One region of the Anaerobacillus sp. QJM3NY_32 genome, then DNA from elsewhere that is predicted to be linked to it. Evidence: riboswitches for the same ligand, from Rfam matches in the RefSeq annotation. Region 1 holds a riboswitch; each other region holds the start of a gene.

Region 1 (3,866 bases):
TTGCATTTTCCAAGAAATTAGAGAAATCTTCTTTATAACCATCTAAGCTATCTAAAGCTTTTTGTTTTGCATCTTCATCTTCATTACCTGTTGCTTTCACATAGTCAACGAAGAAACCGATATGATTGCTCCAAATTTCATTAAATTCAGCTCCTGCTTCTTCACCATAAACGGATGTAATCGCAGCTGTAAGGTCTTCCGTGTTTTCACTTAAGGCACCAGCAGAAGCTTCAAAATCTGCAGAACCTTCAGCTCCTTTTCTCATTGTTTCTACTGCAAGATAAGCATGCTCACTTAGTAAATGGCCAAGATCAGCACGAAGATCAGCACCTGGTGTTTCTACTGTAGGCTTGTCCATTTGCTGGTCGTGGTCAGAGGCAAATGCTCCAGCAGTTGGTATTAAAAGTGAAAAGCTAAGCGGAACAATTAATAGTCCCTTTTTCCAATCGATCACTTTCTTTTTCATATTCTTGTTCGTATTCATTTTCAAATCCACTCCCCTTAATTTTGATTTACACTTAGCTAACGGAGGGAAGATCCATTTAGATCATTCTTTTTTAAAATTCTTCTCTTTTTTAATTACCAGAGAATAAAAAGTCAGCAAAACCCACACATACTAAGGTTCTGCTGACTTTCAAGTTTAAACTATTTTTTTATAGATATGATGATATTTAGAATGTGATAATAAACTACCTTTTCCTCAATCAATTCTATATGTGTTAATCACGCCCGCTTTTTTAAGAAAAATTAATCAAACTCTTTTTTCTCCCATTCATCTTCCGGTAGTCCCAAATCCTCTCCAGAAAACCTTTCTTCTTTAAATGGATCGGCATGGTTATGAAATCCGTTTTGTTCCCAAAAACCAGGTTTGTCTTCATTGATAAATTCTATACCTCTGATCCATTTAATACTTTTCCAGAAGTAAAGATGCGGTACAACTAACCTGAGAGGCCATCCGTGTTTTGCCGTTAATTTCTCTCCATCGACTGAGTGGGCAAGAATAACATTATCTCTCATTAAGTCAGTGAGGTGAATATTCGTTGTATAGTTATAGTCACCATGTAGCATAACATGGTTCGTTTTCGGTACTATCCCATATGCGTTCATAAAATCCTTAATCAAAACCCCTTCAAAAGTATTATCAAACCTAGACCACCTTGTGACACAGTGAATATCACACTTTACTTTCTTCTGTGGTAAGGCAAGTATGTCGCTATAGGAAATGATCACTTCCTTATCAATTTCTCCAAATACACTTAGGTTCCATGTCGACATCTCATACACAGGTACATCACCTTCATGTAGAATAGGGAACCTTTCTGTAAGTACTTGCCCCGGTGGCAGACGATCACCATACTTTTCACTTGCATCTGGAACTTTCATTTTGCGAATACGGTCAGCTTTTTTCAAATTCTTCACAACCCGTCTCTCATTTATTGAATCGTCTAAAAAAAACTCTTCCTAACTAATAAGGAAGAGTTCGCTTCAGAGCTCTTCCTTATCTCTCAGAGCATAGACTCTGCTGGATTTGGCACCTTGTCTATCAGGTTGCCGGGCATCAAAGGGCCAGTCCCTCCGCCTCTCTCAATAAGGAAATTAAAAATCTAATTTTGATTCATTCTATCGGTCTATTTAGTATTTTGCAATTATTGTTTTAAACGAGGTTTTTCTTCATTTCAACAAATTGAAATGCTCCCCCATTGGTTTGTTGCATAAACAGATGAGTGATTTGAAATCCAGCCCTTTGATACACTTTTATGGCTCGTTTATTAAATTCAGCTACTGCCATTCCAAAGGAAGTTGGACGATACAATTCAACTGCTTTTTGAAGGCCAGCCTCTAAAAAAGAAAAGCCTTCTCCTTTTCCAACATTATCGGGACACATTCCTAGGCCAATTTCTATATGGTTGTCTTCATGCACATGAAAACTAAAAAAACCAATAAGATGATCCCTATGGTAGACGCTCCAATAATTTTCATTGCTGGCTGCATCTTCCCGGAACTCTTTTAGATCTTCAAGATCCTCGTCCATATTATAAAATGAGTATAGCCCATCATAGTTCCACGAGATAATTCGCTCGACTTCTTCTTGACTTATTAACTTAAATTGATATACCAATACTCTCCCTCATTTCTGTGTGATTGAAAAGGAAAAGCCCCATGCTGGGAAATGCATGGGGCTCACACTTTATATTTTAAGGGGGGCAGGAACCGGGGAAGTCCCTGCAAAAATAGTGTAGCAAGTTCCAAGGGCATGATGATTGATTATGAGTTGTTTTTCACATTCTTTTAATAAATGAAAAGAAGCTGGACAACTATTTATAAACCATGATCGTTTGAAGTTCTCGAAATCCAATGTCTTTATAAATGTATTTCGCGAAGTTAGAGGAATACACATTCAAACGAATTTCCTCATATCCCTGTTCTTTGAAGTTTTCAATACTCGCTTGAACGAGCTGCTTAGAATACCCTTTCCCACGAAACTTTGGAAAAACAAATACATCATAAATGAACCCATGCTTGCTTTCTGTAAAATAATCCGTGTTTTCTCCAAGTAATACCCAGCCAGCAATTTCCCCTTCGTCGCGATAAATGAGGTGGTAACCACCTCGATCAAGAATGGATGATACAATTTCAAGTGCTTTCTCTTCTTTTACGATACCGGGATTTGTCGTTCCTTCATTAACAGATTGAATGGAATTCGACAAAATAAAATCTCTTTCTTCTATCGTCGCTCGTTCGATCACATAGTTTCCCTCCATCATCAAAATCATTCATTACTCGTTTATTCTTGATGCAAGAACCTTATTCCTCCCATAAGTAAGATGCATATTCTTACCAAATTTATTTTTTTGTTAAAGCATAGACGCATGTATCAGTTAGTTTACTGCCATCAATTGAGACATGGTCGTTTCGTAAAATAGCCTCAAGTTGAAACGATTGTTTCTCGGCAATTCGCCGACTTCGCCAATTTGTCGCATTACAACGAATTTCTAGCCTTCTAGCGTTTAGCTCTGAAAAGGCGTAATCTACAATGCCTTGGACCGCTTCAGACATATAGCCTTGACCAGCGTATCTAGAATCAATCCAATAACCGATTTCAAATTTACGAACGTTCCAATCTATTCGATGTAACCCTGAGGAACCGATAAAATCACCCGTCTGTTTATGGAAGAGTAATAGTCGAAGATCCTCCCGCTTTAAAAACGCTACGTGAGATTCGCGGATATTCGCTTCAACATCTTCTTCCGTTTGATCTATATGTGCGAAAGGCATCCAGGATTTAAGCTCTTCTAACGAGGCATCAATTGATTGATGAACCGAAGCACCATCCCCAGGTAGTGGAGAACGTATATGTAAACGGTCAGTGCTAAATTTATTTGGTATATCAAGTAAAATGGGTTCCATGGAACTATTCCTCCAACAACACTAAAAGATGTCAGAATTATATCATTAATGAGAAACCTGTCAAGTTATTGGTCTTTTCCGGCCAATGTCCCGCTACCATCTAATTGAAATCGAGAGACGAATTGACGGATCACTTCACGAGGATATGGTTTTCTTGCCCTCTCTTCAGGACTACTTGTACATATTGCTGCTACCTTAGGAATTTCTGCCGTCCTTTATCAATCCTCTCTCGCCTTTTCGATTGTTACCGCGGGGCAGCTTACTTACTTTTCATGGCATATGAAGCTTTTAAAGATAGCGGATCCGCAGCTAAACCCCTAAGTCAACCTAGCAGACCTTATTTTTCTTTATATCGAAAAGGGATTGTTATGAATATTTTAAATCCAAAAGTCTCTTTATTCTTTCTCGCCCTTCTTCCACAGTTTGTAAACCAGCAGGCGAATTCATCCGCTCTTCAA
Region 2 (3,866 bases), 860 kb from region 1:
TGAACGTAATCGAAAGTATATAATAGCAGTGGCGTTAATTCATCTGGGTGGATTTAATGCGCTGAAATCATATATACAGTAGTTGAATTAAGGGGGCCAGGGGATGAAAAATGGGGTCATAATGGACATTCGTGGACGTAAAGCGGTTGTATTAACACCCGATGGGGAGTTTACTACGATCAATTTGAAGCGAAATCATACGTTAACAATCGGCTCTGAAATTAAACTTACACCAAAACCATTAAACAAGAAAAAAGGTTATTTTACCCCCTCTATGCCCACCCTGGCCGGTATGGCAGCAATTTTGTTATTAGTTGTAATCGTGACAGGTGTGATTCCTGTTAGACAAAATGACGCAGTTGCGGCCTATGTAAGCTTTGATATCAATCCAAGTATTGAGGTTGGAGTCAACTCCGACCTTGAAGTTGTTCAATATCAAGCGTGGAATTCGGACGGTGAAGGGTTAAACTTAGATCAAGAGGTAACGAACATGCCTCTAAGCGAATTTGGAGGGCTCCTAGTCTCGAAACTCGACAAAGAGGGGTATCTAACAGAAGATAGAAAACTGCTTATTGTCGCCTCAAATGTAGAGAAGAAAGAGCGTTATCAGGCGATTAAGGATCAGCTTGAGAATACGATTCAAGGAATAGAACAGAATGAAGCATTAGTCAATCAAGCAGTTGCTATTACAACCATACTTGATACTGACTATAGTACTCGAGCAAAAGCTATAGAAAATGGGATAACACCAGGAAAATATATGACTTATCTTGCTGCTGTTGATCGGGGAGCTACGTTATCAATAGAGGATGTACGGAATTTGTCTGTCAAAAACATGGATGAATTAGAGACCGAAAGCATGACCGCAGTGGAATCAAAGTCGAAAGATCGCTCTTTGGAGCTAGAAGATTCTGTCGTCCAGTTGAACGATAAGACGGTACCTAATCAGAATCGAGAAGATAGTGATTTAGTTCTTCAGGAGCCTGAGCAAAGCTCTTCTGATAAGGTTGAAAAGGTGGAGAAAGAACAAAAGAACACGCCTTCAGAACAAGAAACCAGTCCGTCAGATCAAACTGAAGACTCTAAAGATAACAACAAAGTGCAAAAAGATAAAATAGAGAAAAACGAAGACAAATCTAATTCTATAATAGCTAAAGAACAAGGCAAAGAAAAAAAGAAAGCTGAAAAAGTAAACGAGAAAATAGAGAAATCTCAGGAAAAATCGGATAAAAAAATAGAAAAAGCTCAAGAAAAAGAGGATAAAAAGGACAAAAAGAAAGACGAAAAGCAGGATAAAGACAAGAAAGACAAGAAAGACAAGAAAGACAAGAAAGACAAGAAAGACAAGAAAGATAAGAAAGATAAAAAAGACAAATAACGCAACATGCTATTATTTATTTTATTTTCATTATTTTAAGCCAGAGGGATCCCTCTGGCTTTTTTTATGGTGTGTTTATTTTGATGTCATGATGTCGGGCAATGCCTTTGCGATATCAAGAAATGATGATTTGTCATCAAACACATGTGCGATTTGATGATCTTGATTAAGCAATACAGTTGTTGGGACACCTGTACAACCAAATTTGTCGTAAGTTTCTCGTCCACTGTCTTGTAAAACGAGGAAAGGAAGATTGTTTTTGATCGTGAAATCTTTACCGGCTTCTTCTGACCGTTCACGACCTGTCACGTTAATTGTTAAGAATGCTAATGTATCAGTATCTGCATGCTGGTAGAACTGTTCTTTCATCGGTAAATCTTTCATACAATCGGGGCACCAGGAAGCCCAGAATGTAATCATAACTGGTTTCCCCCTGAAGTCCGTTAAGCTGATGATTTCTCCGCTTTGTACTTCTTCTAACGCAAAGGACGGCGCTTGCACTATCAATCACCTCTTCAAAATTATTCTAAGGCTACTCTATCAAAAATTCGATTCTAATCAAACTTAATACACTGTAGGCTCTGTTTCACGATAATTTGGATTAACTTAGACATTCTTTAAAAAAATGAAAAGAATGATAATTCCGAAAAAGTGTTTGACACTAATGCGACACCTTGCTAAAATAAACTCAATTAAACAAAAACAAAATATTCTTACTTATCTAGAGAGGCGGAGGGACTGGCCCTATGAAGCCCGGCAACCGTCAAACCAATTGTGGTTTGAAAAGGTGCCAAATCCTGCAGGAGAAATCCTGAAAGATAAGCGGAGCTGATGAATAAATCAAGCCTCTCTGTCTTTCGGAGAGGTTTTTTTATATTGAAGCGACGTTTTCTTATAGCATTGGTTCTAGATTTATGGCTCATTATTATAGCCTTAATGAATAAAGACGGATTGCTCGAAAGGGGTGATAGGGGTTTGGAAAGTGAGACGAGATACGAAGCTCAGAACGTATTGATTGGATCGTTCACACTTGAGTCGGGCGAGACGCTACATGAAGTAGAACTCGCTTATGAACGCGTTGGACCAGAAGACGCTCCCGTTATTCTTGTCTGTCATGCATTAACAGGAAATCAATATACAATTGGTGATTCGGAGCCCGGCTGGTGGAAAGGATTAATAGGAAAGGATGGCTATATCGATACTTCCGAATTTCAAGTTATAACGTTTAACGTTCTTGGAGGATGTAACGGTTCTACAGGACCGCTATCGATTAATCCAGTCACCAGAGAACAGTATAAAGCGGACTTCCCATTTGTTTCAGTGAGAGATATGGTGCACTCACAGAAAAAGGCACTTGAAGTGTTAGGTATCGATCACCTTCATGCTGTGATTGGTGGATCACTTGGAGGAATGCAGGTTCTTGAATGGGGTGCCCTTTACCCAGATGGAATGGAGCATCTGATTCCACTTGCAGTAACTCCAAGCTTAAATACGTATGGAATAGCTTATAACGCGATTTCTAGATTTGCTATTACAAACGATCCTGATTGGAAGGATGGATACTACGATCCTCATCACCAGCCAACATCGGGGCTTGCAACTGCAAGAATGATCGGTATGATTTCTTATCGGACAGATGAAATGTTTCAAAAAAAATTCGGTCGAGCGGCGATCGAAACTTCAGAAGAAAATCATAAAGAAGCACAGTACGAAGTGGAATCTTATTTACACTATCAAGGAAATAAGCTTGTAAGCCGATTTGATGCAAATAGCTATTTGTATTTATTAAGGGCAATGGACACACATGATATTAGTAAAGGGCGAGGTAATCTTATATCCATCATCAAGAACATTAAAGCGAGCATTCTTGCTATTGGATTTAAAGGGGATTTAATCTATCCTCCAGAAGATTTAGAAAAATTGTTTGCTCAAGCTCATTCTTCTCCGTTTTATTTAATCAACACGAAATTTGGTCATGATGGATTTCTCGTTGAGTTTGATAAATGGGGACCGCTTATAAAGGAACAAGTAACATTAACTAAAAATATCGAAGGAGTGAAGTGAAATGGCAGAGAAAAAATATAATTTGGAGACAATTGGAATTCATGGAGGTTTACAAGCTGATCCAGCTACAGGCGCAAGGGCTCTACCGATTTATCAATCGAATGCTTATCGATTTAATAATACTGATCACGCAGCCGATTTATTTGCCTTAAAGGAAGAAGGGTTTATCTATTCGCGCATCGGCAACCCTACAGTCGGTACACTTGAAGAACGTATTGCTCAACTAGAAGGTGGTGTTGGAGCACTAGCTCTTGCAAGTGGTATGGCTGCCATTACAACTGCCATTCTAAATGTAGCCAATAGCGGAGACGAAATTGTATCTGCTTCGACTTTATACGGTGGAACGTATAACCTCTTTTCTGCTACACTTCCGAAATACGGAATAAAGACCAATTTTGTTGATCCTGAAGATCTGGAATCATTT
Region 3 (3,866 bases), 190 kb from region 1:
TCCCAAATAAGGAAGCTCCAATCACAAGTCCAGCGCTCGTACCTGATATAGCACAACCTTCACCAAGTGAAAATTTTGTGATGCGATAACCATTCGTTTCAATGACACGTTTACCAAAAACTAAAGCACCTAAAGCAACAAAAGCTCCCCCAAAAAATGCGCCGTGAGAAAGGGATAAAACTCCCGCTCCAACTAGCGGTCCAATCGCATTTGCGACGTTATTCATTCCCGCTGAAAAGGCTTCTAGAAAACCGGCTACAATTAAAAAAATGGTGAGTGGCTTTTGCCACTTTGAAGTAAGATTGATTCTTTGTTTTAAAAGACCAAAAATTTTCCCAACACTGAGAGCTGTCGCAAAAGCAATAACCGGTATAACGATCCACAACAACATAATGAACATCACATTCTGAAAGTACAAAGCACGGTAAGCAATACCAACTCCTACCACTGCGCCCACAGTAACTTCACTTGTTGATAATGGAATCCCCATCATATTTGCTAGAAAGAGCGCTGTTGTAGCTGAAATAAAAATAATCAAGATAACCTTTAGACTGAGTACGGAAGAAGGTATAATGCCACTCCCCATTGTTTTAATAACATTACCTCCACCTAATGTGGCACCACCAACAATCCCAATCGCACAAACACTCAGTGCTACGCTTCTTCTTTTAATCGCTCCAGCCCCGTAAGCCACTCCCATCGATGCCGCAGCTCCACTAGCCCCAATATTCATAGCAAAAAAGAGAGCCACTGTAATAACTAGGGTTGTCATGACCGTCACCGATTTGGTGCTGAATCAAAATGCAAGCCGCATTCCGTTTTTTCCTGATTTGCCCATCTCCCAGCTCTAGAATCACTACCTTCCAATACTCTTTCAGTGCATACCGCACATCCTATACTTGGGTACCCTTTATCATGAAGAGGATTGTATGGTAAATCCTTTTCGTACACGTACCTCCAAACATCTTTCCATGTCCAATGAATAAGTGGACAAACCTTAATCGACTGAAACTTATCATCTCTATTGAAATAATTTGTCTTTTGTCTGAGTGGCGACTGCTCTCTCCTTAAACCTGAGATCCATGCACTTACATGATCTAATTCTTCATGCAATGGTATGATTTTCCTCAAGTTGCAGCACTGTCCCGGGTCTCGCTCCCATAGAGCATCCCCTTTACTTAATGCCTGTTCTTCGACCGACTCCTTTGGTTGCTTTAACTTAATATTTAGAGATGGATATTTAGCTTTCACTTTATTAATTAGCTCATAAGTCTCATCAAAATGGAGACCTGTATCCAGAAAAACAATCTTCGCGTTCTGGTTTACCCGGGAAATCAAATCAATTAGAACGACACCCTCAACACCGAAACTACAAGCATATACAATATCATCTTGGTATATTTGATACGCCCACTCCAGAACTTCAAGAGCCCCTTTCGTTTCTGATTCAACGTCGAATTCAGGTTCCTTACCCGACCAATTATTATAGAACCAATTCATTTCTAACCCTCCCAATTCCGATCAAGGAAATATATTTAAAAGTTTAAAAAAAGAGGCGGTTCTAACCTTTAGGGTTAGAACCGCCTCTAGTTTCTCTAGTCAGCGCCAATATTAAAGTCGTTCTTTTTCTTTTCTTTCAAGTTGAACAACTTTCCCATCTTGAACAACAAGCGTAATTGACCCAAATTTTAACGAACTTAGCATTCGTTCTATACGTACAGCAACGTCTGAAAAATTCTGGTCTTTCGTTCCCATCATGCAACCTCCCTTAGTCATAATAATCATGAGGAGAAGCTTATAAATGAAAAAAGCCTTCCCAAATTGGAAAGACAGATCAGGTTACCTTAATTCACCTTATCTTCCAAAATGGACTCCATTTTGCTGGAAGTAGCACCTTGCCAATCAGGCAGGTTGCTGGACGTCAACGGGCCAGTCCCTCGGTCTCTCTTGATAAGTTATTTTCTAAATCTTAACTATTATCTAACAATATGTCAACCCTAGTTTAGAGATCGGGATAAAGGGATTAGAAAAGAATATGAAAAAAACCCCGAATCTATGACTCGGGGACCATTTTTAAATTGGATGACGTTTACTTTCTTCTTTTTTCTCTTCTATTAAGATACGCGTACCATCTACAGACGTAATAACTACTGCCGTATCCTTGTCGATCCAACTTCCAACAGAAATGGCGCTGTACTTTTTCTCATTGACTTGTATTGTTCCACTTGGTCGAAATGGAGTAATTGTCATAGCCGATTCTCCAACTAAATTCTTATACTCAGCGTTCATGGAATTATACCCCATTTCACTGCTTAACCGATCCTTTAACGTCATTTTCGTCCACATAGAACGTGCGGGGAAAACACGCAAAAACAGGAATGAAGCAGCCGTACCAATTAAAAAACCACTAGAAACGAGAAGGCCATAAAGGAAAGTCGGAGAAGGAATGGCTACGGCTGTAACCATCATAATTAATCCAATCAAACCAAATGTACCATCATTGAGTAATTTCCCATCAAGAATAACTAAGCCTAAACCAACAGCAAACACAAGTCCCATCCAGAGAATTGATGATAAAGAAGTAAGATGGAAACTAAAATAAAATGTGAGCAATAGTATTCCGATCAATCCAAAAATACCTTTTACACGGACAAGTAACTCAGCAAACAAGAATAGCACGCTAAGTAAAACGATAAGAAAGCCAACTGCTGGCAAAGATAGAATCTCCATCCTCGCTCCCTCCTTTTCCTTCTTCTCTTATACGTTCAAAAGGGAAGAAAGTTTCAGTCACTTGTCACCTTACGATTGAAATACCCCTTTTATTCCATCAATAATCGCAATAAAGAAATCAATGATTTTTTGAATAAATGACTGTGTCTCGTCTTTATTTAAAAACTCGTCCAGGTTTTCTCTCGCGTGCTGCAACTGACTCTTCATTTGATCCCAATCAATATCAAGATTTTTCATTCGATTAAACAGTGCAACAAGACCATCCAACTCATCTTGAGTCAATTCAATACCTGAATCGTTAGCAATTTGTTTAATAACTGTTCTTAAATCATCTTCCGTCTCAGGTGGGTTTGTAGCAATTTCATCCTTAATCTTAGTCATTAGCTCTGTTGCTTTATCTGCGCCAATACTATCGCTCAATTTTGCAGTAGTGACAAGCTCTTCATTTGCTACTTGTTTTTGCTCCTCAGGTATCACTTCATCTGTGCTTAACTCATAAGCTTTGATTAAACCAGTTAATGCAGCCGTACCTGAAACCTCCATTGGTGCTGTCACATAAACATCAGCATCTTTTACTCCAGCTGTTATTAAAGCATTTGCGTACATTTCATCTGTTACCCAATTAATATTTTTTGTGTCAACGCTTAAACCAGCATCTTTTTCACCAATGGTTATGGAAGAAGAAGATAAGGCGCGGGTACCGATTAGCGCTTTACTTATATAATTCCCAAGATATTTATGCTCTTCTTCATTTGATACCGTTACCGTCATTGCATTTTCCGGAGCTTCCATTTCATCAACTAGCTTCTGTTTTTGCTCTTCAGATAGATCTTCACCAAGTGTAACGATGACATCACCGACGCTCGCATCCGCTTGTGCCACCATAGGAATAATAGACATCATTAACACCATCGACAATAAAAACGGCAATCCTTTTTTAAGCATGTTTTGGTCTCCTTTTAACGTGGGGCTCTAATGAAGAGTAACTCAGTTAATCTCCCCATCTCTTAATATTCTACTCGACACTCGATCGAAAGAAAAGATAATTAACTAGGAAATCTGTCATATCATGGAAGGACAAGCATATCGTAGTACAAAGGAAATCATTCTGAAGGAGTTGCGAGAGATGCGAAAAC
Region 4 (3,866 bases), 1.9 Mb from region 1:
CTGTGGACCACAATTCTGGTAAAACGATGATATCTGGTTTGTCACTCACCGCCTTAGAAACAAGCTCTTCAACTTTAGAGAAATTCTTTTCTGGATTGCCAAAAGCAATATCAAATTGCAACAGGGCAAGGTTTTTCATTGATTTGTCCTCCTTACATGTTTAGAAATTGACCTTTACATGGTTGTGTATCCAAGATAACATAACTTATTAGAATTTCTCGAAAATTTTAACAGGATGTGATTCCATTTGAAACAATTTCAAACTTCAGATGCACTTAAACGTTTACCAGAACAATTTTTTGCGAAGCTTGCTGGAAAAGTGAACCGTTATGTAGAGGCGGGATATGACATTATTAACCTTGGCCAAGGAAATCCTGACCAGCCGACGCCTGCACATATTATCGAGTCTTTGCAGCAGGCAGCTGAAAACCCTGCATACCACAAGTATCCGCCATTTAGGGGGCAGCCTTTTCTGAAACAAGCCGCGGCTGAATTCTATAAGCGAGAGTTTGGTGTTGAGCTTGATCCGGAGAAAGAGGTAGCCGTCCTCTTTGGTGGAAAAGCTGGCCTTGTAGAAGTCAGTCAATGTTTGTTAAATAAAAGTGACGTGGCGCTCGTGCCAGATCCTGGCTATCCTGATTATTGGTCTGGAGTTGCGATGGCTGAAGCGGATATGCAAATGATGCCGTTACTTGAACAAAATGATTTTCTGCCTGATTATAGCGCGATCCCAGAGAGTGCTCTTGCAAAAGCAAAGCTCATGTTTTTAAATTATCCAAACAATCCTACCGCTGCTATAGCAACGAAAAGCTTTTTTGATGAAACGGTTAGGTTTGCGGATGCCAATGACATCTGTGTCGTTCATGATTTTGCTTATGGAGCGATCGGATTCGATGGAGAACGTCCTAAAAGCTTTTTGGAAACAGAAGGTGCTAAAGATGTGGGAATTGAGATTTATACTCTTTCCAAAACGTATAATATGGCAGGATGGCGTGTTGGGTTCGCTGTCGGAAACCCATCTGTAGTGGAAAGCATCAACCTGCTTCAGGATCATTTCTACGTTAGTTTGTTTAGTGCAGTGCAAGAAGCAGCTGCAGAAGCTTTACTAGGTTCACAGGAATGTGTTGAGAACCTTCGCCAAACGTACGAATCTAGACGGAATGTATTGATACAGGGGCTTCACGATATTGGCTGGGATGTAACCTCTCCTGCGGGGTCATTTTTTGCCTGGTTAAAAGTACCTGAATCATTTACTTCAGAGGGATTTGCGGACTACTTGCTTGAGAATGTTCAAATTGTAGTTGCGCCTGGGAACGGCTTTGGAGAGTATGGGGAAGGCTATGTGAGAGTAGGCTTATTAACTTCCGAAGAGAAACTCAGGGAGGCAGTTGAACGAATTAATTCTCTTAATCTCTTTTGATTCAGAAAAGTAAAAAAATAGATTGACAGGATTTCCTACGTCTGGCATAATTCGAATCAATTACTTAAACGAATAGTTGCATACTCTTATCCAGAGAGGTGGAGGGACGAGCCCTTTGAAGCCCGGCAACCGATTTTCAAGGTTACTTGAAGACACGGTGCTAATTCTCGCAGCAAAAGCTGGAAGATAAGAGGAAGAGCATGGTGATAACGACCTCTTCCTCGTGAAGGGGTCTTTTTTGTATGATCAAAGATTGAGGACTAGCGCGATGGAAAGGAATGAGCATGATGAGTCATCTTGTGGCAACTTACCTTGTTAAGAATGACCAACAATTATCTAAGCGCGCTGAAGCGATCGCCCTTGGATTAACGATTGGGACTTGGACCAATCTACCGTTATTAGAAAAAAAGCAGTTAAAGAAGCATAAGGGTGAAGTCGTTCACGTAGAGGAAAAAGGGGAAAAGGGCATCATCGCGATTGCTTACCCCACCATCAATTTCAGTGCGGATCTACCTGCGATTTTAACAACAGTCATCGGTAAGCTTTCACTTGATGGTGAAATTAAGCTGGTTGATTTAGAGTTCTCTGCAGGGTTACTAAATCAATTCCCAGGTCCAGCATATGGAATAGACGGTATTCGAAATCTTACAGAAGTATACGATCGACCGCTCGTTATGAGTATTTTCAAAGGAGTTATTGGAAAATCGTTAGGCGAATTGCAGGAACAAATGAAACAGCAGGCGCTTGGTCGAGTCGATTTTGTGAAGGACGATGAAATCCTTTTTGAAAATGAGTTAACCCCTCTTGAAAAGCGAGTACCCGCCTTACGAAAAATGCTGGATGAAACGGCTGAATTGACAGGAAAGCGAACGCGTTACGCAGTGAATTTAACAGGAAGAACGGCAAACCTCAGTGATCGAGCAAAGCTTGCTGTGGAATTAGGAGCAGATGCGCTTCTGTTTAATGTTTTTACATATGGACTAGATGCATTGCAATCACTTTCAGAGGACTCGGATATTCCGGTTCCAATCATGGCACACCCTGCATTCTCTGGTGCAATGGCTGCCTCAAGCACACATGGGGTAAGTTACTCCCTATTACTTGGAAAGTTGCTTCGAACTGCTGGGGCAGACTTTTCCCTTTTCCCTTCGCCTTATGGGAGTGTAGCGCTTGATCGAAGAGAGGCGCTCGCAACAGCAGAAGCCTTAACGAGAAATAATAAGCTGAAAAGAACATTCCCTGTTCCTTCAGCGGGCATTCATCCTGGACTAGTACCGCTTCTTATAAAAGATTTCGGTATAGACAGTGTGATTAATGCGGGAGGTGGCGTGCACGGGCATCCCGATGGAGCAGCTGCAGGCGGAAAAGCTTTCCGAGATGCCATTCAAGCTGTTTTAACAGAGCAACCTCTTGAACAGGCCTCTCAAAATAGTGAGGAACTTCATCAGGCTCTTACAAAGTGGGGGAGCGGGGAGGTAGTGCGATGAAGCAGCCGATTATTTTTTGCGATTTTGATGGCACCATTACGAAAAGTGATAATATCGTTTCTTTGATGAAACGGTTTGCTCCGAAAGAGTGGGAGCAAATAAAAGATGATGTGCTCGCTCAAAATATTTCCATTCGTGAAGGGGTCGGAAGGATGTTTCACTTAATCCCTTCCAAATTGAAACAGGAATTACTCGATTATTTAGTAGCTACAACTGAAATCAGACAGGGTTTTAGCGAATTCGTAGACTACACGAGGCAAGAAGGGATCGAGCTCTATATCGTCAGTGGAGGGATCGATTTCTTTATTTATCCTCTTCTTAAGCCATACGGTATTCCAGAAGAAAATATCTTCTGTAATGGCAGTGATTTTACTACTGATACCATCTCAATAACTTGGCCGTATGCCTGTGGAGACGATTGTACGAAAGATTGCGGTTGTTGCAAGCCAGGTATATTAAATCGTTTTGATAAAAAGGCTAACCGAAAAATTGTGATTGGAGATTCTATTACCGATTTAGAAGCTTCAAAGCAAGCAGATTTTGTGTTTGCTAGAGATTTTTTAGCGGAGAAGTGTCAAGAACTTGGCATTCCAGCCGTTTTATTTGAAACGTTTGATGATATCGTCGAAAAGTTAACTGAAGAAAGGGGGAAGAATCATGTGCCAAGTGGAGAATCGATGGAACGAACTTGCTGATATTAAAGATGAATTAGCAGCAAGAGATTGGTTCCGTGGAACAAGTGGAAATCTTTCAATTAAGGTAAGTGATTCGCCGCTTCAATTTTTAGTAACGGCTAGTGGAAAGGATAAAAGAAAACGAACAAAAGAAGATTTCATTCTAGTGGATAGACAAGGGCAGCCAATTGAAGAGACTCTATTGAAACCATCAGCAGAGACCATTATTCATCAGGCGATCTATTCAAAGACAGATGCAGGCTGTTGCTTACACGTGCATACAGT

Evidence for each region. Region 1 has a riboswitch for S-adenosylmethionine ahead of AC0VYH_RS13585 (sulfite oxidase-like oxidoreductase). Riboswitches for the same ligand answer to the same signal wherever they lie in the genome.
Region 2: it holds a riboswitch for S-adenosylmethionine, as region 1 does, so the genes downstream of both, metX (homoserine O-acetyltransferase MetX) here and AC0VYH_RS13585 (sulfite oxidase-like oxidoreductase) in region 1, are expected to answer to the same signal.
Region 3: it holds a riboswitch for S-adenosylmethionine, as region 1 does, so the genes downstream of both, AC0VYH_RS14610 (YezD family protein) here and AC0VYH_RS13585 (sulfite oxidase-like oxidoreductase) in region 1, are expected to answer to the same signal.
Region 4: it holds a riboswitch for S-adenosylmethionine, as region 1 does, so the genes downstream of both, AC0VYH_RS03940 (2,3-diketo-5-methylthiopentyl-1-phosphate enolase) here and AC0VYH_RS13585 (sulfite oxidase-like oxidoreductase) in region 1, are expected to answer to the same signal.

What each region holds. Positions count from the first base shown of each region.
Region 1 is NZ_CM149684.1:2,582,281-2,586,146, forward strand. It holds gene AC0VYH_RS13580 (copper amine oxidase) at 1-451, opposite strand, end outside; gene AC0VYH_RS13585 (sulfite oxidase-like oxidoreductase) at 748-1,410, opposite strand; SAM riboswitch class I at 1,496-1,594, opposite strand; gene AC0VYH_RS13590 (GNAT family N-acetyltransferase) at 1,655-2,119, opposite strand; gene AC0VYH_RS13595 (GNAT family N-acetyltransferase) at 2,316-2,747, opposite strand; gene AC0VYH_RS13600 (GNAT family N-acetyltransferase) at 2,845-3,408, opposite strand; gene AC0VYH_RS13605 (LysE family translocator) at 3,531-3,866, shown strand, end outside.
Region 2 is NZ_CM149684.1:3,442,166-3,446,031, reverse strand. It holds gene sigI (RNA polymerase sigma-I factor) at 1-82, shown strand, start outside; gene AC0VYH_RS17880 (anti-sigma factor domain-containing protein) at 104-1,378, shown strand; gene AC0VYH_RS17875 (TlpA disulfide reductase family protein) at 1,454-1,879, opposite strand; SAM riboswitch class I at 2,093-2,203, shown strand; gene metX (homoserine O-acetyltransferase MetX) at 2,354-3,442, shown strand; gene AC0VYH_RS17865 (O-acetylhomoserine aminocarboxypropyltransferase/cysteine synthase family protein) at 3,444-3,866, shown strand, end outside.
Region 3 is NZ_CM149684.1:2,773,964-2,777,829, forward strand. It holds gene AC0VYH_RS14600 (inorganic phosphate transporter) at 1-772, opposite strand, end outside; gene AC0VYH_RS14605 (phosphoadenylyl-sulfate reductase) at 778-1,500, opposite strand; gene AC0VYH_RS14610 (YezD family protein) at 1,612-1,755, opposite strand; SAM riboswitch class I at 1,852-1,957, opposite strand; gene AC0VYH_RS14615 (NfeD family protein) at 2,074-2,730, opposite strand; gene AC0VYH_RS14620 (DUF1002 domain-containing protein) at 2,800-3,675, opposite strand; gene AC0VYH_RS14625 (hypothetical protein) at 3,857-3,866, shown strand, end outside.
Region 4 is NZ_CM149684.1:718,049-721,914, forward strand. It holds gene AC0VYH_RS03930 (carbon-nitrogen family hydrolase) at 1-139, opposite strand, end outside; gene AC0VYH_RS03935 (aminotransferase class I/II-fold pyridoxal phosphate-dependent enzyme) at 248-1,420, shown strand; SAM riboswitch class I at 1,504-1,613, shown strand; gene AC0VYH_RS03940 (2,3-diketo-5-methylthiopentyl-1-phosphate enolase) at 1,708-2,907, shown strand; gene AC0VYH_RS03945 (2-hydroxy-3-keto-5-methylthiopentenyl-1-phosphate phosphatase) at 2,904-3,602, shown strand; gene AC0VYH_RS03950 (methylthioribulose 1-phosphate dehydratase) at 3,565-3,866, shown strand, end outside.